3 regions of the Acetobacterium sp. KB-1 genome follow, and region 2 is predicted to be linked to each of the others. Evidence: riboswitches for the same ligand, from Rfam matches in the RefSeq annotation. Region 2 holds a riboswitch; each other region holds the start of a gene.
The links. A riboswitch is a leader RNA that binds a small molecule or an ion and turns the genes downstream of it on or off. The one in region 2 is predicted to bind cyclic di-GMP.
Positions count from the first base shown of each region.

Region 1: it holds a riboswitch for cyclic di-GMP, as region 2 does, so the genes downstream of both, DOZ58_RS01555 (glycosyl hydrolase family 28-related protein) here and DOZ58_RS03090 (hypothetical protein) in region 2, are expected to answer to the same signal.
Region 3: it holds a riboswitch for cyclic di-GMP, as region 2 does, so the genes downstream of both, DOZ58_RS11250 (type II secretion system protein) here and DOZ58_RS03090 (hypothetical protein) in region 2, are expected to answer to the same signal.

Region 1 is NZ_CP030040.1:327,859-333,176, reverse strand. Features, by position in the region: gene DOZ58_RS01565 (transposase) at 1-691, opposite strand, end outside; gene DOZ58_RS01560 (GDP-mannose 4,6-dehydratase) at 822-1,295, opposite strand; gene DOZ58_RS01555 (glycosyl hydrolase family 28-related protein) at 1,520-3,547, opposite strand; cyclic di-GMP riboswitch class I at 3,560-3,642, opposite strand; gene DOZ58_RS01550 (glycosyl hydrolase family 28-related protein) at 3,766-5,318, opposite strand, start outside.
Region 2 is NZ_CP030040.1:649,135-658,171, forward strand. Features, by position in the region: gene cpaB (Flp pilus assembly protein CpaB) at 1-423, opposite strand, end outside; gene DOZ58_RS03060 (Tad domain-containing protein) at 486-1,514, opposite strand; gene DOZ58_RS03065 (TadE/TadG family type IV pilus assembly protein) at 1,515-1,925, opposite strand; gene DOZ58_RS03070 (Flp family type IVb pilin) at 2,107-2,274, opposite strand; gene DOZ58_RS03075 (Flp family type IVb pilin) at 2,336-2,503, opposite strand; gene DOZ58_RS03080 (Flp family type IVb pilin) at 2,555-2,773, opposite strand; gene DOZ58_RS03085 (hypothetical protein) at 2,787-3,104, opposite strand; gene DOZ58_RS03090 (hypothetical protein) at 3,123-3,467, opposite strand; cyclic di-GMP riboswitch class I at 3,548-3,632, opposite strand; cyclic di-GMP riboswitch class I at 3,710-3,794, opposite strand; gene DOZ58_RS03095 (DUF2325 domain-containing protein) at 4,285-4,617, shown strand; gene DOZ58_RS03100 (DUF3793 family protein) at 4,620-5,177, shown strand; gene DOZ58_RS03105 (VOC family protein) at 5,355-5,744, opposite strand; gene DOZ58_RS03110 (NifB/NifX family molybdenum-iron cluster-binding protein) at 5,935-6,297, opposite strand; gene recO (DNA repair protein RecO) at 6,336-7,094, opposite strand; gene era (GTPase Era) at 7,115-8,011, opposite strand; gene DOZ58_RS03125 (diacylglycerol kinase family protein) at 8,032-8,403, opposite strand; gene ybeY (rRNA maturation RNase YbeY) at 8,463-8,930, opposite strand; gene DOZ58_RS03135 (histidine phosphatase family protein) at 8,949-9,037, opposite strand, start outside.
Region 3 is NZ_CP030040.1:2,419,216-2,428,252, forward strand. Features, by position in the region: gene DOZ58_RS11230 (A24 family peptidase) at 1-275, opposite strand, end outside; one part of gene DOZ58_RS11235 (IS3 family transposase) at 353-602, shown strand; one part of gene DOZ58_RS11235 (IS3 family transposase) at 602-1,479, shown strand; gene DOZ58_RS11240 (A24 family peptidase) at 1,428-1,865, opposite strand; gene DOZ58_RS11245 (hypothetical protein) at 1,855-2,316, opposite strand; gene DOZ58_RS11250 (type II secretion system protein) at 2,635-3,141, opposite strand; cyclic di-GMP riboswitch class I at 3,323-3,430, opposite strand; gene DOZ58_RS11255 (prepilin-type N-terminal cleavage/methylation domain-containing protein) at 3,635-4,201, opposite strand; gene DOZ58_RS11260 (prepilin-type N-terminal cleavage/methylation domain-containing protein) at 4,263-4,826, opposite strand; cyclic di-GMP riboswitch class I at 4,920-5,022, opposite strand; gene DOZ58_RS11265 (type IV pilus twitching motility protein PilT) at 5,281-6,336, opposite strand; gene DOZ58_RS11270 (GspE/PulE family protein) at 6,348-8,030, opposite strand; gene DOZ58_RS11275 (EAL domain-containing protein) at 8,020-9,037, opposite strand, start outside.

The DNA.
Region 1 (5,318 bases), 320 kb from region 2:
TCTTATCAAATGCTAATGCAAGATTAAACACTGGAAGTCCTTTTTCATCCTTCGCTTTGCCGTATTCTATAAGATCAATATCACCGGCTTGGCAGTTCTTGTTTGTTGAATCATACGAAATGTAAATGCATTGTTTATGATCACGTTTTTTGTTCCAGTCATTTAGGAAGCCAATAATCTGTTCCCGAGTAACTGATTTAAGGAACCGGCTTACTTTTGAATCGCTGTATATCCTCATTCCCTCCGAAAACAGTGGGTGGTTAAATGCAAAATCAGGATAGTACTGGCCTGCATTTTCTTCATCAACAATCAGATATGCCATTAGATCGAGTAGTAATCCACAGTCTTTTGGAAACCATGTATTCAGAAGATTCTCTAACTTATATTCTTGGAGAACCTTTTGGATTACCGCATATGAACCAATCTTCAAAGCGCAGCTTCGATAAGAATCCGGCAGTTCTTCTGGAAGGGTAACCTCCGGAAAGTAATCTTGAAATTTCTCGTTCGGATACATGACATCATGATTATCTGAATGAATCTTTCCGATGATGGTACGTTGGGGTATGGCATATTTCTTTTCGACATTGTATTGTTGGCCGTATTGAAAAAGGACATAAGTTGAATCGCCCTTTTTCTTGGTGATTATCTTGCCCCTAACCAAAGGGATTTTGACTGTGTAATCGTAGTACATGAGCAGCCTCCTTTAGTGTAACTGTTACACTAAAATTATACTACTTTTTTCTACGTTTTGCAAGTGAATTTCCTTGATTTTACTGGGGTTTTGAGACTTTCTCACACAGTTTTTTATGACTTAGTGTAACCTAGATGCAAAGTTCACAATAAAGGGAAACCGGATGATCAACATTATGGTTCGTAGAAAATGGCACAACTTTATTTCCACCATAAACAGAACTTGACGAAGCATATATTAGATGCCTAACCGGGTAATTGCGACATGCTTCAAGTACATTCATAAATCCGATGAGATTTGAATCAAGATAGGCATAGGGATTGCTAATCGAAAAACGAACTCCCGCCTGGGCTGCCAAATTAATTACATACTCTGGACGATGTGTTTCAAAAATCTTATCAACTGAAGGCTTATCTTTTAAATCAGCCTTGTAAAATAAAAATTGTTTATGTGCTTCCAAAATTGCTAATCGATCTTTCTTTAACGATTGTTCATAATAATCGTTCAGATTATCAACGCCTACAATTTGATGATTCTGTCTAAGCATTAAATTCGCCAAATGAAAACCAATAAAGCCTGCTACCCCAGTAATTAGTATCTTCATTTTTACAACCGCCTTTATTATCGACTTGTTTTTTTTGATAGATAATTTATATTTTACCCTTTTTGCTCCCATCTTACCAGTTTTTTAATTAATATTCATTCCGATAAAATAGTTTTCCATTTTTATATTGTTTTATCATAACTTAAAAAAAGCCCTGTTTAAAACAAGACTTTTCAAAACTTTTATTTTTGAGATTGTGTGAAATGATTTTGATCGATCGTTCTCTAGTCAACTTTTGCTGTCAAAAGGTTAAAGTTGTTGGCAACTACCGAGAAATCAGAACTGGCATTCAACCGCTGAAATCCGCTATACGAATTATCAGATACTTGAATTGACGTTCCTTCCGGGTTGTAAATCAAATAAGAATACGCCGTACCACTGTTCGTAAAGGTATTATTTCGAAGGACTGCCTGCGATCCCACGCCTCTGAATCCGATGCCATATTTATCAATGCTTTTGTATTTAAAGTTTGAATTTTCAACAACGACGTTGGTCGTTTTTGATGCGCTGTTAGCACTTATTAAAGGAATTTTATCCACATTCGTTACGTCCATGCCAGAAATATTTGTATCCTTTACTTCTCCGATTAACCAGAATAGTGCTCCTGCCATACCGGTTGAGTCGACAGTAACATTTGAAATATTTGACTGCGAACTGTTACCAATGCTGAACGCTCCAATATCGGAGGTCGATGGTATGGCTCCGCTGATATTTACATCGTTTATGCTTAAGTTATTTGCATTTACAATTTTGAATCCCAGACTACTGCCTTCGATGCTTAATCCTCTGATGGTAACGTTATTCGCACCGGTATTGATGTGCATACCGACGACACTGTTTTTAATACGACAGTTCTCAAAAACGATATGATCAGGAGCGGTAGGGAATTTGTCATTGCCAGCCACCGCAATTCCTCCTCCAGAAGCATTGTTAAACTCGACATTTCCAAAGTAAAAATGACTGTTATCACCGCGGATGTATGCCGAATGTAACCATTTTGTTCCGCCCTCGCTCGAATTCAAAACACTGTCTGTCATCGTAAAGTTATTGGTTCCTGAAATTTGAATCGGCATGCCAGATTTATCAATTTTCAGATTGCTGATGGTAATTCCAGTATTTCGAGTACTTCCAGATTGCCCCATTTTTATGCCAACATACATACTGTCCATAGCGACATCTTTGATCGTCAGGTTACTGATCCCCTGAAAAAACATCCCCTGCACATTACTGATCATGCTGTTTGCATAATAATCGGTTCCAGCGATCGTGTTTTGAGATTTTAGTGTCAATCCTTCAATGGTTACGTTTGAAATATATGATGCGGGATTCGACCATAGAATATTTGCAACTGCTGACTGCTGGGGCGCCATGTATAAAGTCGCGCCATAGCCGCTAATTTTTGTATTATTCTTTAATTCCAGTTGACTCGTAACCATATAGGTTGCAGCAGGCATTGTTAAGGTTACATTTTTACTACTTGCCTCGTTAATGGCTTTTTGTATCGCTGATGTATCATCACTGACACCATCGCCTTTCGCACCAAAATCTCTGACGTTGACTTCCTGACTCACTGGTGGGGTTGGTTCTGTGACTCCTGGGTCTGTGACTCCTGGGTCTGTGACTCCTGGGTCTGTGACCACTGGGTCTGTAACCACTGGGTCTGTAACCACTGGGTCTGCGGGTTCGTTGGCTACTCCAGCTGACTGCTTTTCAATGATGATTTCAATTGCCTCTAAGCGCAGACTTTTTCCTTCCGAGCCTGAGAGTGCCCCGTCTGACACCCAACCTTGAACCCAACCTTCATTTTGAATATGGGTTCGGTATTTAACAGAATAATTTGCTGCATTCTCACCGGTTAATCTAATCTGGATTCCTTCCAGCCGAAATCCTTCGCCTTCAGATCCTGAAAATTCTCCGTTTGTAGCCCATTCCTGCTCCCATCCCTTATTTTGCACATGTGTCCGATATTCAATTTCTAACCCTGAGGGGACGCTTCCAGTCAGATTTATTTTTATTCCCTCGAGGCGATATCCCTTTCCTTCTGAACCGGAGAGTTCACCACTACTCATCCAGCCCTGTGACCAACCTTCATTTTGTATATGGGTCTGATAGGTGACTCCAGGTAATTCAGTCGCTTCGGTATCGATGGTTGCTGCTAAAACGTTCGAAGAAAAAACGCTACTTAACATCAATAGGATTACCACCACACTTACACAAATTTTCTTTGCGCGATGATCCAAACTATAACTCATTTTTTTGCTCCTTTCGGCAACCGGCTACCTTTCTCTTTGAGTTAAGGCCCTTAGTTTTGCGTCCCAACTTTTCAATTGGTTTGCCTTTATCGTGGACAAAATTGTTAATATTCGACCACTTTAATTTGTAAAATAAAGCCTTGTTCAAAAGAGCAAGGCTTTTAGTAATTGCTTTATTGAATTAATACGATAAACGATATGTCCATTTTTAAAATCGATTAGTCAACTTTTGCTGACAGAAGGTTGAAATTATTGGTAGCTACTGAAAAGTCCGAGCTGGAAGTCAAGCTTTGGAATCCGCTGTAAGAATTGTCAGATACCTGAATAGCTGTTCCTTCGGGATTGTAGATCAGATAAGAATATTCAGCACCGTTATTTACAAAGGTATTGTTTTGAAGCACTGCTTGTGAACCAACGCCTCTGAAACCAATTCCGTATTTATCGATATTGTTATATTCAAAACTGGAGTTTTCTACAACAACATTGGTCGTTTGAGACGCGCTGTTGGCACTAATCAAGGGAATCTTATCCACATTCGTTACATTCATTCCAGAAACGTTAGTATCTTTTACTTCACCAATTAGCCAGAATAAGGCTCCTGCCATACCATTGGCATCGACTGTAACATTTTCTATATTTGCTTGATAACTATTATTAATAATGAATGCACCAAGATCAGTAGTTGATGGCATCGCACCGCTAATGTTTACATCTTTGATATTCAGGTTGTTTGCATCCGTTATCTTAAACCCCAAACTGCTTCCTTCGATGGTTAAACCTGAGATACTCACATTGTTTGCACCAGTATTGACGTGCATACCGACAACACTGTTTTTAATACGACAATTCTCAAAGACAATATGATCGGGTGCAGTGGGGAATTTATCATTGCCAGCTACTGCAATACCGCCACCAGGGGCATTATTAAATTCAACATTGTTAAAAAGGAAATTACTGTTATCGCCTCGGATGTATGCTGCATGAAGCCACTTCGTTCCGCCAGAATTGGCATTCAGAATGCTATCTGTCATGATTAAATCGTTGGTACCAGAAACCTGAACAGGCATGCCAGTTCTATCGATATTGAGGTTGCTGACAGTAACTCCCTGATTCCGGTTGCTTCCAGATTGTCCCATTTTTAAGCCTACATACATACTATCCATCGAAACATCTTTGATCGTCAGGTTACTGATGCCCTGAAAAAACATCCCCTGAACGTTGCTGATCATGCTGTTTGCGTAATACTCGGCACCTGCAATCGTGTTTTGAGATTCTAGTTTCAATCCTTCGATCGTTACATTAGAAATATACGAATCTGGATTTGACCATAAAATATTGGCAACTGTTGACTGCTGGGGTGCCATGTACAAGGTTGCACCATAGCCGCTGATTTTTGTATTGTTCTTCATTTCCAATTGACTCGTAACCACATAGGTTGCCGCCGGAATTAACAAGGTGACATTTTTACTGCTTGCCTCGTTAATGGCTTTTTGAATGGCCAAGGTATCATCGCTGATACCATCCCCTTTCGCTCCAAAATCTTTGACGCTGACTTCCTGACTGACAGGTGTCGTTGGTTCTGTAACTTCTGGTTCTGTCACTATCGGTTCTGTGACTACCGGTTCTGTGACTACCGGTTCTGTCACTACCGGTTCTGTCACTACCGGTTCTGTCACTACCGGTTCTGTCACTACCGGTTGAGTAATTCTAATCGGTCTTCTTGGGGGTCTAACTCTGGCAGCAAACGCTGAATTTACTGGCATCGCACTGA
Region 2 (9,037 bases):
GGTAACAAGATCGACACGATCACCTTTTGTTAAATAACCACCCACACCCTTTTCTTCATCAACCAGGATCGTTATTCCCCGATAATTTGGTTCAATGGAATAAGACAGATTATTGTTTTCCTGGTTGGTATCGCTTAACCGAGTTGTCAGAATCTGTTCATTGGCTTCAATGTTTTCTTTGGTAATCCGGCCTAAAACATCTTCCAGATTGGCAATTGCCAATTGATGCACCATTTCAACGGGAATCTCTGCGGTTTTTAGCATTTCTTTTTCAATAACGGTGCCTTTGGGAATCGTCTTTATCGCTAAAACAACCGCTTGAGTTTCCTGGTTCTTTCCTTTTTCCAGCGAAGTAGCAAACTGAAAAACGGCAAATCCGGTAATCAATGATACAATCAAGGCGATTATGATGAGTTTTTTCATAAATTTCTCCATTCGACTGATTAATGGTTTATATTAATATATACCCATAATTTAATTAATAATTATTCTGACAGGATCAAATTATATAATCCAAAATCTCCTTCTGTGCCTTCCCCGACATTGCTTCCCGAAGAGGCGCCATTTGATACCATATTTAAGAATGATCCAGTAATATAACCATCATTCGTCTGGTTTTCCAGAAGAAATGCGGCAAAGCCCTCCACCACCACTGTTTTTTTATCGACGCCAAAGGAATAAACGGGAACCTTGACAATTCTCGGACAAGACGCCTCAAAGTTCTCTGTGGTACAGCCATCACCGCCACTGAGAGCTCCAAAATGGGTACAGGATGCATACCGTTCCTCAAAGCCCTGATAGGTGGGACCCACCATATTTCCACTTTCTTCCAACAGCACGTCACCTACGCTGATTTCGCCAGCATAACCCTGGGTAATCCAGATTCGATAGTCGCTGGCTCCGCCCCCTTGTCCATCAAGATCCAGGGCACCAAAGAATGAGGTTGAGCCGCTTTGGATGCCATATTTTAAGGTAACATGAGTCAGGTTGTTGCTGGCAATTCGGGCATCCATTTCTTCTTTGGTCAAACCAATGGGGGCAACCCCACTGGTTCGGATGACCGGAGAAAGTTTTGCGACAGCACTTCTTGAAAGATCAAGATAGTCAATCCCAAATATTTTGGCAAAATACATGGGGACAGTGTTATCAACGGTTACCCGTATTTCCGTGTATTGGCCATTGCTGATTTTACCTAAAACAATATCGTCTTGCGTTAAATCTTCAAATCCATTCAGGCTGGTATAATCAACGGCACTATTTTTTATCTGATTGACCTTTACCGTATTGCCGGTTTCAATGGGTAGCAACCGTCCCGCTGAATACACCGCCGCATCGGCCGCTTTTTGCTGTTCCCCGGTGCTTAAATAGGCCAATCCCAGATCGATCACCAATGCCAATATTCCAAATATAAAAACCATCGATACGGCTACAATAATCAATGCGTCGCCATGTTCTTCATTTTCTATCCTTTTAAAAGGTCGGTATTTATTGAAAACTTCGATTAATTTTTTCATTTACTCTACCTTCATGGTACAGGATGAAGAAAGATTCATGGTTTCACCCTGGACGAAAACACCGACAATTGGTGTTAGAATAGCAATATCATCGCTAATCTCAATTACCACATCTCCAAGACGAGGGTTTGAGACATTCGTAAAAGTAATGTCGATATCAACTGTACTGGCAATGTTCTCCGGAGCAATCGTCCGGATATGCTCTTCAATTGCTGTTTTACTGGTTGAATTAACGATCGCATAGCGTGCACCCTCTCGGGAGGCATAATCAATACTATTCTGGTTCATAAACAACCAACCAAAATCGATGATTCCACACAAAATCATAATCAAAATTGGCAAGGTTAATGCAAGCTCAACAATGGCCTGTCCGTCTTCTTTTTTTATTTTTTTGATTATGTTTGCAAACATTTTCCCTCCCCGATCATTTATAAAAATGATCTTATTATTAAGTCCTTTTGAACCCAACCTATGTCAATTGTTGAATTCATTAAAAAAGGCATATTGATTACGTCTGACAGAAATCTCTACTCTGACGTTGCCAATATGCCACTAGTTTCTTCACCGCAAACGCAATAACTACCAATAGATTTTATAATGCTAATTGGGTTCCAATATCCGTAAAGAATTGGCCAATTTGTGGTCCTAATAACCAGATAGCAGCAATGGCTGCCAAGGCGATCCCGGCAATGATTAATCCATATTCAACCAAACCCTGTCCATCTTCTTCCCTCATCATGTTTGTAAACAAATTTTTCATTTTAGTTCTCCTTTTAATTTTTTTGTGTTCGTTTTGTCAGTTGTGTGCACTATTGCTTTTTCTAAAGTGCCAACTGAGTTCCAATATCCGTAAAGAATTGACCAATCTGTGGTCCTAACAACCAAATTGCGGCAATTGCGGCTAATGCGATCCCGGCAATGATTAATCCATATTCAACCAAACCCTGTCCATCTTCTTCTTTCATCATTCGTACAAATACGCTTTTCATTTTATTTTCTCCTTTTAATATATTATTTATTAGTCTAACTAATAAGTTCTGTCATGCTGCTAATTGAGTGCCGATGTCAGTAAACATTTGGCCGATTTGTGGTCCTAATAACCAGATGGCAGCAATAGCAGCTAGTGCGATCCCCGTTATGATTAGTCCATATTCAACCAGCCCCTGTCCGTCCTCTGTTCTAATTATCCTTGACAATGCATTTTTCATTTCTTTTTTCTCCCTTAATAATTGTTGATTAAATTTCGTAATCGTTAACATTTATTTTCAATCCTTAAAATAACATTCCAAATTCAAATAGATGATCGTTTGCATTTATAAGATTTATAACTAAAACTGAGACAAAACCGGATGCCATAAACGGTCCCAAGGCAACCTTTGATTTTAAATTACCTTTTCTTCTGATAATCAGATAAATTGTGTAGATCATCAAAAAGAATGTCATAATCATAATTGCCGATATAATGCCATATACCCCTAAACAAAAACCAACTGCCGCTGCATATTTTACGTCTCCCCAACCAGCACCCTTTCCGATCATTGCTGGTAAGAAGAAAATAATAAAACCAATCACTAAACCAAAAATATTCATCCCGATACTTGTAATGGGTTACCTTGTTATGACAAAGGCTCCACCGACGAAGATGGTCATTAATACCAGTTCGTTGGGGATTTTTTTTATGCTGATGTCTACTACCGAAAGAATGATACAGATTGAAAAGAGCATCATATATTCCAGTGTTTTTGCTTCAAGTCCATTCAGTTTTACAAAGACTAACCAAACAAATGCATTCATTATCGCCCAAAAGATTGTTTTTGAAACACTGCCTGAAAATTGAGGGTGCTTCAGAATATTAACTCTTTGCTTGATCAAGTATACAGAAGATTTTTCCATCAAAGCGCCAACGACAGCTCCGGTTAATAAAACCAGTACAGTTATTGCAAATTGGTTCATCAGCTCACCTCCAGTAATTTTTGGTAATAAAAAAGCAACGATTTACGCGTTGCACTAAAGGCGAATTAAATACACCTAAAATCTGCAACTGGCTGTCATATAAAAAATTATTTAGACCCTATAGCTTTGCGTCCTCACCTTTCGGTAAGTTTGCCGAATATTAAATTGTCCAACAGGAGAAAACTAGAATAAAAAAACAACGCTCTGACACGTTGCACTAAATACACCATATAATGATGTTATCTTGCAACTGGCTGTCATATAAAAAATTACTTAGACCCTAAAGCTTTGCGTCCTTACCTTTCGATAAGTTTGCTAAATATTCTATTGAGATCATGATAGTTCATTGTATTTGATATGTCAAGAGAATTATTTGCTATATTTTAAATACCGAGCATATTAAAGAGTAATATTTTGCACATTATTTTTTATTTGTCATACTAAACATAAAGATACGAATTCATTATGTTCGTCGATGTTTCTCAACATTCATTCGATTATCCTTAAATTATGTTGCATCTAATTGTTATATAGTTATCAATATTATCTTTTATTATGATAATCTAATATTATTGCCATTCTTTAGAAATGTTAATTTTTAATGCTGCAAATACTTAAGCCATCGAAAAAAAAAACACGCTAACCTCAGAGATGATTTTATAGTTATAATTTTTACATAAATACATTTGTTCGCCTTGTTGTATTCCCTCTAAAAAATACTTAATAAATAATTAAGTATTTGACACAGAAAGCAGACTGTGTTACATTTTGATTATGTTAGCAACATCTAACATATATTTAAACTGGAGGTTATCTTATGAGCATTGTTATCATTGGCGGAAATGATCGTATGATTTATCAATATAAAGACCTATGTAAAGAGTATAACTGCCGTGCCAAGGTATTCACTCAAATGCAGGGTGCCCTGAAAAAGAAAATCGGAGTTCCTGATCTAATCGTATTATTTACTGGAACCGTCTCTCATAAAATGGTTAACTGTGCGACCTTTGAAGCGAAAAGACTTAACTTGCCGCTCGCTCGATCGCATACAAGTAGCTTATCTGCATTACGTAGCATTTTAGATGAGCACTGTTCTGTGTGCGAAAAACGGGACAAGTGCCATTTAAAAACGATATCCCGCGGAGTGTAACAATGAGTACTTTTGAGGAAGAAATTATCCGACACTGCTCTCCAACTCTAGCTGGAATCAAAACTGGGAATTTATTTAGCTATTCTTTCGATGATCACGATCAGTTGATTAATCAAATCACCAATTGGAACAATACTTTGAATGCTCGTGGAGTTTATTTTGAACGATTAAAAACCAATCGAAATCGTGTTCTTCTGTACGTCTACCGTAAAAATAGACTTAACCGTGACCTCTCATGTCCCAAAGTCGAACGTTTTTTAAACAAAATTGGCTATCCAACAGGGGATCTTGAATCGTGTTTGGCATTTTTATCAGAACGCATTCACGACTCAGCAGATTTCCCCCATGAAATTGGCTTGTTCTTGAGCTATCCTTTTGAAGATGTAGAAGGCTTTATCCAAAACGAAGGAAAAAACTGTAAACATTGCGGTTACTGGAAAGTCTATTGTAATGCGAACGAAAAAATTAAACTTTTCAGCAAATATAAAAAATGCGCGACAAAATATTATCAATGCCTTCTCAAGGGATCTTCGATCATACGTTTAACAGTAGCCGCGTAAGAATTTCTTAGACATTTTGACTTATTTTAGGCAATAGGTTTAAGTGATTTTTCTTCTTTATTGATTACGACAGCTTCTTTGGGACTTAAGCATTTCTGAATACAATATTTCTTAATTAATTCATAATCAAAAATATAGTAATAGAGCGTATCTTCAATCAGCTCCCACAATGATTATTTAATTCCGAATAATCTCAATTTTATAACCATCCGGATCAGTTATAAAATAATAACGGGGTTTCCCATCGCCACTCAGTCCTTTTAGCGGTGTTGGCTTATAGCCCTTTGCTTCGTGAGTTGCAAAAGACGCCTCAAGATCATCAACGAGCACCGCTAAATGACCATAGGCCGTCCCCAAATCATAAGGGAGTGCTTGCCCATAGTTAAAGGTCAGTTCCAACTGATGGCTGTTAGAACGGCCATCCCCTAAAAACACCAAGGTGAATTCATAAGTTGGTTCGTCCCGTCGCTTCACTTCCTCAAATCCTAGTGCTTCTTTGTAAAACGCTAAAGATCGTTCCAAATCCAATACCCGAATCATCGTATGTGCCATTTTGTAATTTCCCATAATAGTCTCCTTATAACTTAATTTATTCCTATATCACTTTCTGTATCACTTTTTTTAATATTTCAGCTAAGCTCTCTACAACCTCTGGATCGTAGTGAGATATCTGTCCATATCGTCATCCTTCTTCCGTTGCATTTAGACACTTTTCAGGCTCCAGAATCCCTTGTCATAACATTTCTACGCTAAACATTTAGTGGTGCTCACCGGCACATCCTTCGGTACCTTCGAAATTTCTAAGCAACGGCAAGGTCCGTTTCTTCATCAATTCCAGGACTTCCCAACCGGAATGACCGGCTCCAAGAAACCGGGTCAAGCAAGCGTCAGCCAAAAGATCAAAGGCCGATTGACTTTTGAAGTTACCAGTGATAATTCCTTCACAGTTCAAATCAATGATTCTTTGAGCCAGCTGCTCTGCTGTTAAATCCTCAATTTTTTCAATTGACTCGATCGCAGTCTCTGACCGTCGGACCACCAATAAATACTGGCTGGTATCAAATTCAGAAGCAACCGATGACTCCAGTTCTTTTCCATTCATAGTCATTGCAATTTTCATATTTATCTCCAATCTTTTTAATTTGTTAACGTATTTTTTTAATTCAGAGGGGTGAGCATGGTTTTATAAAAGGCATAAGCTTTGGAAGATTTTCCAATGCAGTAACCGATATAATGATCCAACAGATCATTTATTTTTATCACCTCGACGGTGCTTACTTCCCGATCTTTTAGCTGTTTGATCGGCTGTCCTAAAAAATCCCGGAGTAGTTTTAACATCGTGGGGCTCAGCTTATAGAGGTATCCCTCGGTTGGTTCCTGACAGTCACTGCAAATGACCCCATTGTTTTCAATGCTGAAGAGGCTTAAATCTTGATCATTCTGACACATCATACATGTTTTTAGACCTGGGCGGTAGCCTAAATAACTAACTAGTTTCATTTGAAAGGCGCCCACCAGAACCAGGTCGTTTTTTGCTGTTCCAGCTGATATATAAAACAATACGTGAAGGAGTAGTTTTAAAATTTCCGGGCTTTTCTGAAAAAATTCATAGGCATTATACATCAGATCCAGTAAATAAGAAGCCAAGGCCATTTTAGTCAGATCATTCCGCAATGGATAAAAGGCCTCAATTAAATTGGACTGATTGATGATGCCAAAATTCTTACCGGGATAATAAACAAATTCACTATAGGCAAAGATCTGGGTGCTGGCCAGAAGGCCACTTTTCTGACGTCGGACACCACGGGCAATACATTGAATCTTACCATCATCTTCGGTGAAGATGGTCAGAATTTTATCCTGTTCTTTATAGGGCTGTTCTTTAATGACCAGTCCTTTTGTTTTAATCAGAGCCATAATTCTCCCAACTAGAGGATTTATTCAAAATAGCCTAAATCTTTCAAATCAAAATTCTTATCCCGCCAATCGGATCGCACCTTTACCCATAACTGTAGATTGATCTGCGATTTCAGAAAAAACTCAATATCTTTCCGGGCTTGAGTACCAATTTTGGTCAGCATGGAGCCACCTTTGCCGATCAGGATGCCCTTGTGAGTTTTTCGCTCACAGAAAATGGTGGCTTCAATGTCAATGGTATCCTTTCCCTTACGGGGTTTCATGGTGGTAACTTCCACCGCAATGCCGTGGGGAACCTCATCATTTAAAAGGTTCAGAAGTTTTTCGCGGATCAATTCCTGAACAATCCAACGCTCTGATTGGTCAATGATCATATCGGCCGGGAAAAACATCGGACCCGGACTAAGCAGTCCAGTAATAAGTTTCAAAAGCTCTTTAACCCCATCTCCCGAAACCGCGGAAATGGGAATGATTGCGTTGAGAAAATCATATTTTTGATAAGCCGCAATGGTGATTAAAACATCCTCTTTGGGAAGTAGATCAATTTTATTGATCACTAAGATAACCGGTGTCTTACTGGCTTTTAGTTTTTCCAGAATATACTGATCCCCAGGTCCGATTTTTGTTTCCGGCTCGACCAGATATAAAACCACATCCACATCGGATACAGTATTTTCCGCGGCTTTTTGCATGTAGTCACCTAACCGGTTTTTGGGTCGGTGCATCCCCGGGGTATCAATAAAAACCATCTGGGCCTGTTCATCGGTATAAATGCAACGGATAGCATTTCGGGTCGTTTGTGGTTTAGCTGAGGTAATCACCAGCTTTTCTCCCATTATATTATTAAGCAAGGTCGATTTCCCCACATTTGGGCGACCGACGATGCTGATAAATCCGGATTTAAAGTTTTCGTTCATTGTTCACATTCTTTCTTTGGCTAAAAAAACCAATTGATAATTTTTGGTAAAAAGATAATCAGCCCCACACAAACCGACATAATTGCGGCCACCATAACAGCCCCTGCAGCTGTATCCTTGGCAACTTTGGCCAGATGATGGTATTCCTCAGTATAAAGATCCACCAGGGTTTCGATAGCTGTATTGATGATCTCCAGGATAAAAACAAATCCAATCATAATCACTAATGACAGCCATTCATAGCTTTCAATTTGAAAAACAAAACCAAAGGCAATGGTGATAAATCCAACACCAAAGTGAATCCGCATGTTGGGCTGGGTTTTAAGGGTATAGAGAATACCTTCAACGGCAAAAGAAAAACTCTTTTTTAACTTTCTTCTAATCTCTCCCACCTCCTGATTTTTACTGTTTGGATAAAACACGACGACACGTTTCAGGTTGGACGGGTAATCTAGTCGTCACCCATAATTTCCTTTTCGATGCGTCTCATTTCGGATTTTTCGTCCTCCTCCATATGGTCATAGCCCAACAGGTGTAGAACACTATGCACCGATAAATAAGAAAGCTCCCGGGTTAGGCTGTTTCCGTACTCCTTGGCTTGAGCTTCGGCCTGCTGGATACAGATGACAATATCTCCAAGCAGCAAAGGCAGAAAAGGATTATCCTTAATGATTGCTTCGCGATGAAGGATGAAATCCTCATGCATGGGAAAGGACAGCACATCGGTAATCGTATCTTTGCCCCGATAGTCTCTGTTTAGATCCTTTATTTCGGTGGTATTGACAAATGAAAAACTCACTTCGCACTCTACTCCAATTTCTTGATCAAGGAGTGTCCGCATCATAGCGTCTTCAATTTCTTCCAGGATGATGTCTGTAATTTCAAACTCACTGCGATTATCATAAGCGACTACGAGCATATTATTTCCTCTCCGGTTTCATTTCTTTTTAGTGGCCGCTTTCGCTTTCGCTTCTTCTCTTGCAGCTGATCGCATGGCAGATTTTTTAGCATCTGTCAATGGCGTCT
Region 3 (9,037 bases), 1.8 Mb from region 2:
GCCAGCAGCATAACTGCCACCGCGCCCCCAAGGATCAGGCCAATAAAGGCTGCCAGCAAAGTATTTTCCCAGCCCAACAGAAATCCGGCGACCCCCATCAGCTTAATATCCCCACCGCCAAAGGCATCGGCGATAAAAAGAGCCAGGACCAACATCGGCAGACTAATCACTCCCATGCCAATCACTCGGGAAAGGAGCCCGATCTGAGGGAAAAAGAAAAAGCTGAGTAAAGCCGGTGCCATCAGCGCAATCACGAGACCATTGGGAATGGTCATAGTGGATAGGCTATACTTAACTGGACAGATTTACTAAGGTCATATAAACTAAATCCATAAAATGAAGGAGAACCAATATGACCAGAAGAGAACGCCGAATTTTTACAGATGAATTTAAAAATCAGGTCGTCCAATTATATTTAAACGGAAAACCCAGACATGAAATTATTAAGGAGTATGAATTGTCAGCTTCAGCCTTTGATCGTTGGGTGAAACAGCATCAAAACTCCGGATCATTTAAAGAAAAAGACAACCGCAGTGATGAAGAAAACGAGTTAATCAAATTGCGCAAAGAAGTCCAACAATTAAAAATGGAAAACGACATCCTAAAGCAAGCAGCGCTGATCATAGGACGAAAGTAGAAGTCATCCAAGCGAATCAAGACAGATACTCGGTATCAGCAATGTGTAAAGTCCTAAAAATAACACGAAGCACCTATTATTATGAGTCTAAAACCCGAAAATCAGAAGATGAAAAAAAACTGAAACAGGATATTACCGACATTTTCAAGGCTAGCAGGCGTAATTATGGCACGCGTAAAATCAAAAAAGAACTGGAAAAGAAAAAACAGATTGTATCACGCCGACGGATTGGCCGAATAATGAAAGAACTGGGCCTGGTATCGACCTATACAATCGCTCAATTCAAAGTTCATAAAACACCGGTAAACAATGATAAAATCCAAAACGAAGTTAATCGCCAGTTTGATGACAGAGAGCAGCTGGAAGTAGTTGTCAGTGATCTTACCTATGTTCGTGTTGCCGGAAAATGGAATTATGTATGTATTCTTCTGGATTTATACAATCGCGAAATTATTGGTTACAGCGCAGGCGCGCAAAAAGATGCCATGCTTGTTTATCAGGCTTTTGCAACGGTCAAATACAGACTGGATAAGATATCAATCTTCCATACGGATCGTGGAAATGAATTTAAAAACAATATTATTGATGGGATCATCGATACGTTTAATATCAGACGTTCATTGAGTCAAAAAGGTTGTCCGTATGACAATGCCGTTGCTGAAGCTACCTTTAAAGTTTTTAAAACTGAATTTGTGTATCCGAATACGTTTGACTCCCTGGAACAGCTAAAACTGGAATTGTTTGATTATATTCATTGGTATAATCACATCCGAATTCATTCGTCTCTTGATTATATGACGCCGATTGAATTCAAAACAGCAGACCTTAAAAAAGTTGTCTGAAAAAGTGTTGACAATCCAATAGTATCAAAGTCAATCATGGTAATACAGATTAAAATGGCCCCTGCCGAGAATACTACCAGCCACTGAAAGGATAGACCATAAACTGCAAAAATCAGGATTGCCATCAGCCCGGTAAAGAGTTCAACTAACGGATAGCGAACGGCGATGGGCTCACCGCAATCGACGCATTTCCCCCGTAGCCAGAAATAGCTAAACAGCGGAATATTGTGATAGCCCTTGATCTGAGCATTGCAACGGGGGCAGAACGAGCGTCCCTTGGCAAAGGATAGCGCCTTGGGTACCCGGTAGATAACCACGTTAAGAAAGCTACCGATAACAATTCCGATAACAAAGATATATAAATAGAGGATACTGTTAATCAGCACAAGCATATGCGTCTAAGTCCTTTCCTGAAAAGCGATCACTTAAGATAGCGTTTGTCTTTATTCTACTACTGATGGTTTCACCTGGCGAATACCGGGTTTCCCAACCATCACGGCTATAGACAATATAATCAATGGTAGCATCCCGATTATCATCAACCACCCGGATTTCGGCCTCACGATTGATCTCCTGACCAATCAGATCAACGAGATCCGTTTGAACCGGTACGTGGTAATCACCCAAAGCCTTAAATTCAATGGCTTTGGCCCGGGCTGCCAGATAGACCAGTTTGGCATTGGCGGCGTTGGTGGTATGACGTAAGGCTGTGACCAGACCTGAAATTATCAGTATGACCACGACGAGAATTAACACCACCGTCAGAACAAAACCTCGGCTAAACCCAATCGGTTCGTTATTTGAGGAAGCTAATTCATAGTCTTTGATTGGATGCAAGGGTTACCTCCCAAAATGATTTCTATTCTAAGAATGACAAGCGAAATTATTCTACCATAAACTTTACAGGATTGACTTAAATTGTTGGGGTTTAATTGTTAAATTCTTCTTTACTTATCGAAAAAACAGTGGCTTCAGCACTACAATTTCTACAGTGCAATAATGTATAACCGCCTGAACACGATCTCGGTAATGCTAAACTTGGTTTAAATAAAAAACTCCCGATCCCCGGGCAAACCCAATGACGGGTTTGCGCCTTGGATAGGGAGAGAGTACCCTATGGCGCATAGGGCTACAAATGTTTTAATTTATAAAATGTTAGTTTTTAACCACTGTGGCACTGTCATCTGAGATTGTAATGGTATAACCATCTTTTGTGAATTCAACTTCTGTAACCTGTGCTGTTTCTGTCGTTGCTGCACTACCAGCACCTACATCCACCGTCCAAGTAGCCAGACCTGCTGTAGTTCCTATCGAAATATCCGTACCAATATACTTAGCCATCTGTGCACTTGCCTTATTAGCTGCTGTTGTTCCTGGCGTAGCCAGTGCTTTTTCTGTTGCTACAGCCGCTGAACTTAATGCTGTTGAAAGTGCTCCATCAGTAAGACTTGTCGTGGCACCAAACTCAGTCGCTGTCGATTGTGCGGCGACATAGACCGTTCTTGCCTCTGCTATCATCGCTTTTCCCCGTGCATCATTCACAAATCCCAACATCGTCGGAATCGTAAACGCCGCCAAGATCGCCAGGATCACCAATACTACAATAATTTCGACCAGGGTAAATCCTTTTCTGTTTTTTTTAATTCTGTTAATTAATTCCATTTTGCGTCACTCCTTATTTTTTTATTTTATTACTTTCTTTGCTCTATATGATCATCTGCGCCTAGAGATGATTTATAAACTGGATTTATTGCTAAAACAGACCCACTTTCTCATGGTGTCCATTATTTTGTCTTAATCATTACGATTAGCTTTTTTGTCAAAAAAAGCCACACTTTCGTCGTGTGGCAACTGGCTGTCGTATCAAATTGGATTTTCAATACTTATTCCAATTGACTTAGACCCTTTAGCTTTGCGTCTCAGATTTTCATCTGTTTTGCCTTTATTTTATGCTGTCTACACTTAAATCTTATGTTAACACCTATTAAAAGTCAAGTTAAAACTTTACAAGTTTGTGACAACTTTCCGCTATTTAATCCGTTCAAGATTTATCCACAAAAATTCTATACCGTCACATCTTTTTTAAAACCCAAACACCTGCCACAGATACTCAGTTAATTTTTTATTACTTAGCCAACTTAAGCTTATTTATTCATTATTTATTCCAAGGTACCGCCGGTCGGGAAGCCGAAGCTTCCAGCTTTTTCACCGTCACATTTTCCTCATTAAACCAAACAACATATCCATTCTTGGCATAATAGACCTCTTTTACCTTACCTGGATTCCCCACCGCATAATCCATAATCACATACCAATAGGAATCGTCCTGTGCATAATTGCCACGATAATCCAAATTAGTAATTTTCAAATCATTACCAAGGTATTTTTTCATTTGCATGCTGGCCGCATTATGATAACTTTTTGAACCCGTCGTCTCACATCGCGATACCCAATATGAATTTAGATCATCATACGGATTATTACCACTGTTAGTTTTATCCAACCCTACACCGGTCCCAACGATTTCCGTCGCCGTTGTCTGTGCTGCCACATACACTTCCCTGGCTTCAGCGATATAGGCTTTCCCCTTGGCATCCGCGACAAACCCCAGCATTGTTGGAATGGTAAAGGCTGCTAAGATAGCCAGTACCACCAGTACCACAATAATTTCGACCAGGGTAAATCCTTTTTTTAGTTTTATGCTCTTTTTACCATTTTTCATTACTCTCCTCAACGCTTTCAAGCAAACACCACGGAATGTAAAGCGATGCACCAATTCATGATCACCATTTTGCAACGCTTGTATTATTATTTTCAATGGTTACCCGATAGCCATTTTTTAGGTATACCACTTTATTTACTTTTCCGGTTTTTCCATCTGCCGGGTCAACACCAACCGTTACTGTCCAAGCTGCCTCCTGATTCTCCGGTGTGGCTTGAGGCTTAGTCATCAAATCAAGATCTGAAATTTCAAGATCAGATCTAAGGTAACTAAACATTTTCAAACTCGCCTGAACTCTGGGAGAGTCATAGTCAAAATGATCCGGTTTATATTTACTCCGATACGATATCTTTGTCGAACCTAAACAATTTGATAATCCAAACCATTGATTACTTTCCGAATCCGTCAAATCAGTGATTCCACTAAATTCGGTTGCTACCGCTTGTGCCGCGACATAAACCTCCCGGGCTTCAGCAATATAGGCTTTTCCTCTGGCATCTGCGACAAATCCCAGCATCGTCGGTATGGTAAAGGCGGCCAGTATCGCCAGAACCACTAAGACGACAATAATTTCGACCAGGGTAAACCCTTTTTTTTGATCACGCTGTTTTTTAATCCACTCCATAAATCCCTCTTATCCCTCTTAAGTAATAATAATTCTCATAACCCGGTAAGATGACGGTGAAACGTTTTTTTATACAAAAAAAGCCGCATTAAATGCAGCAACTGGCTGTCGTATCATGTCGAATTTTTATCAATCCACTGATTTAGACCCTATAGCTTTGCGTCCCAGAGTTTCCTCTGATTTGCCCTTATTATTCACAGTTCTTTTTAATCATAGGTGAGCATCTCAAAAAAGTCAAGTTAAGAATTTACAAATATTGATATTTTCCCTTGGCTAATTTCGAGCTTTGTAACATCAATATCGTCCGCAAAGCAATTTTCTTTAACCTTTTTTTCACAAGTAGCATCTAAACGCTGCCGATACCAACCTTGGATTTATGATAAAACGATCGACAGCATTCGGGCGGTTGATAACCGCCCCTACAAATTCTATTTGACGTTATTGTTTTAGCCAACTACCGCCCAAAATACTGATTAAACTCCTGCTTGTCACTGGCCCATTCCAGACCGACTTCGTAGGTGATTTTCTGGTCTCTCACCAGCATCGCCAAATCGGCATTCAGGGTTTTCATACCGTCACGGCCGCCAGTTTGCATCACCGAAGCCAGCTGATGGGTTTTATTTTCGCGGATCAGATTAAGCACCGCATCGGTGCCAATTAGCACCTCCAGGGCGGCCATCCGACCTTCCCCAGTGGCCAGGGGCACCAGTTGCTGGGTAACGACCCCTTTTAAAATGCTGGACAGCTGGGTTCTAATCTGCTGTTGACTGTGGGGAGGAAAGACATCAATGATTCGATCAATGGTATTGGCCGCCCCAATGGTGTGGAGTGTCGACAAGACCAGGTGCCCCGTTTCGGCGGCGGTAACGGCAGCAGAAACGGTTTCGTAGTCGCGCATTTCACCCACCAAAATCACATCCGGGTCCTCCCGCAACGAAGACCGCAGGGCTTGTGCAAAAGAGTTGGCATCGACCCCAATTTCGCGTTGATGAACGATACTATGCTTATGCTCATGTTTGTATTCCACCGGATCTTCAATGGTTAAAATATGCACTGCCCGATTCATGTTGATGTAATCAATCATTGAAGCCAGCGTGGTTGACTTTCCGCTACCGGTGGGACCGGTGATTAAAATCAGTCCGCGTGGCTCACTGGCTAACTTCCGAATAATCGGCGGCAGTTTCAAGTCTTCAAAACTGGGAATGGTATCGTTAAGCAAACGGATGGCAGCAGCATAACTGCCCTGCTGTTTATAGATATTGACCCGCTGCCTTAGCCCTTCTGGGGTGACATGGCAAAAATCCAGATCGGTACCGGACTCCAGACTCTCCCGTTCAATCGGAGTCAACAAGCTAAAAATCAGGTTTTCAATCATTTGCGGATTATGTTCAAAGTCGCTTTGATAAAGCTTACCATTTTTTCTGAAAACCGGTGGCAGCTCCCGGGATAGATGAATATCCGAACAATCATTGCGGCGGCCATAATTAACCAGCTCTAAGAAATTTGTCATCTTGCTTCTCCCTATTCCACGTAATATGATAATTTAAGAAATTCTTCCATCGAGGTAATCCCCTGGATTGTCAGAATAGAGACACTTTTTCGCAAGGGGATCAGCCGCTCGGTTTCTTCCACATAGCTGTAAATATCCTCAATCGGTTCCCTTCGGGAAATTAAAGTCCGAATGGTTTTATCGATGGCCAGAATTTCATGGATAGCCGTTCGGCCTTTGTAACCGGTATTGTTGCACATGTGGCAACCGCGGCCCCGATACAAGGTGGTCAGCCGGGGTTCCCCCAGCAGGTCTTTCTCAATCTCGGTCGCCGCATAGGCTTCCCGGCAATTGGGACAGATTTTTTTGACCAGTCGCTGGGCTACTACCCCGGTTAATGAGTTGGCCACCATATAAGGCTCAACGCCCATATCCTGGAGTCGCACCACGGCCGATACCGCGTCATTGGTATGGAGGGTAGACAACACCAGATGACCGGTAATGGCGGAACGCACAGCAATGGAAGCCGTCTCGGAGTCCCGGGTTTCACCAACCATGATGATATCCGGATCCTGACGCAAAATCGAACGCAGACCCACGTCAAAGGTCAGCCCCGCCAGAATATTCACCTGAGTTTGATTGATCTTGGGCAGATTCCGCTCCACCGGATCTTCGATGGTAGCGATATTAACATTCCGCTGACTGAGCATTTCTAAAATCATGTACAGGGTGGTGGTTTTGCCGCTACCGGTCGGACCCGTGATATAAACCACCCCATGGGGGCTTTGGAGCATTTGAAGGATTTTCTGATAATCCCCATCATTCATTCCAAATTGACCGGCATGATCGAGTGGTACATTCATGCTTAAAAAACGCATCACCATTTTTTCGCCGTAAACGGTAGGGATACTGGAACTCCTGACATTCATTTCAACACCATCGATACGAATCCGGAAATGGCCATCCTGGGGGACCCGGCGTTCGGCGATATCCAGATTTGACAGGATCTTAATACGGGCAATCAGGGACTGATGGAGATTATTAGCCAGAGTCAGGTAATCAACAATCAGACCGTCAATTCGTAGCCGAATAATGGTTTCTTTTTCAAAGGGTTCAATGTGAATATCACTGGCCCCGGCATTATGTCCTTTTAACAAAACCGAATTGACCAAATTGACAATCGGGGCGTCTCCCTCATTGGTAAGAATGTCCTCCACAAAAGACAGGCTGCTGCCTTCAACCGTCTTATTGGCGGCTTTGGCGGCTTTTTTTGCTTCAATTTCGGTATAAGTTTTTCGGATTGTCTCAAGAATCACTTCGCGGGTGGCCAGAACAACATCAATGTTCATATTGGTAATCAGCCGTAGATCTTCAATGGCATAAAAATCCAAAGGATCATTCATCGCCACCACCAGGTGATTGTTCTCTTCGGCAATCGGGATCAGCGTATACTTAAAGGCAATATTCTGAGGGATTTTTCCCGCCGCATCCAAATCGATAACGGTATCCTTTAAATCCAACACCAGTACATTCAGGCGCTTAGACAAGGCCTCCAACAACTGAGACTCGGTAACGTAACCATAATCAACCAGAATCGCCCCCAGCCGTTTACTTTTATCCACCTTCTGATAAGCCAGGGCTTCTTGAAGCTGTTCTTCCTTAATAAATCCGGCGTTTATTAAAATATCACCAATTCGAATATTTTTAGTTTCCATTCTTTCCTTCTTCCCCAAAAATCACTTGCTTTAAAAAAATTTGCTTTTCAAATTCATGTACGGACATCGGTTTCCCAAAAAAGTAGCCCTGGATAATATCGCAGCCGAGTTTTCTTAACATTTCTACCTCTTCTTTTGTTTCAATCCCTTCGGCAACCACCGTCATCCCCAGTTTTTTAATCATATCAATAGTGGATTCCACCACGATATGGTTTTGCTCGCGATTGATGCGACTGTTGAAAAAGCCCTGATCCATCTTAATCACGTCCAAAGGTAAATTTCCCAACAGGTTGATCGAAGAATAACCGGATCCAAAATCGTCCATGGACATTTTAAAGCCATAGTTCCGAAAGGCTTGCCCAATCTCAATCATCCGATCGACATCTTCAAAAATACTGGATTCGGTGAGCTCAATTTCAAGCTGCCCCCGATGAATTCGGTACTGGTTGGTAATGCTTAGAACCCGTTCAATAAAATCAATCTGATTGAGATTTTTTCGAGAAATATTGACTGAGATCGATATGTCTGGATGTTTTTTGGCTTCCCAGCTTTTTAAGACTTTACACACCTCTTCTAACATAAACATATCCAATTTTCTAATAAACCCGGTTTGTTCAAAAATAGGAATAAATTCCCCCGGAGAGATCAGCCCTTTTTGAGGATGCCGCCACCGCACCAATGCTTCACCCCCGCAATAGCTATTGGTATGGAGATTATACTTGGGTTGGAGATACATTTCAAACTGATTGTTTTCCAGTGCATCTTCCATCTGATCGATAATTTCTTTTTCATCCCCAATTTTTTTACGGAAGGCATCTGAATAGAAAAACCAATGATGATTATCAGCGGTTTTAGCCGCAATCCGCGCCATGTTGGCCTTTTCTCTGATTTTTTCGAGGTTGCCCTTTTTATCTTCAATAATATAGATGCCAAAATGACAGGAGATCCGTTCCTTAATACCAATGGCTTCTCTTTCAACGTTAAGGACGCGAATAAATTCTTTAATC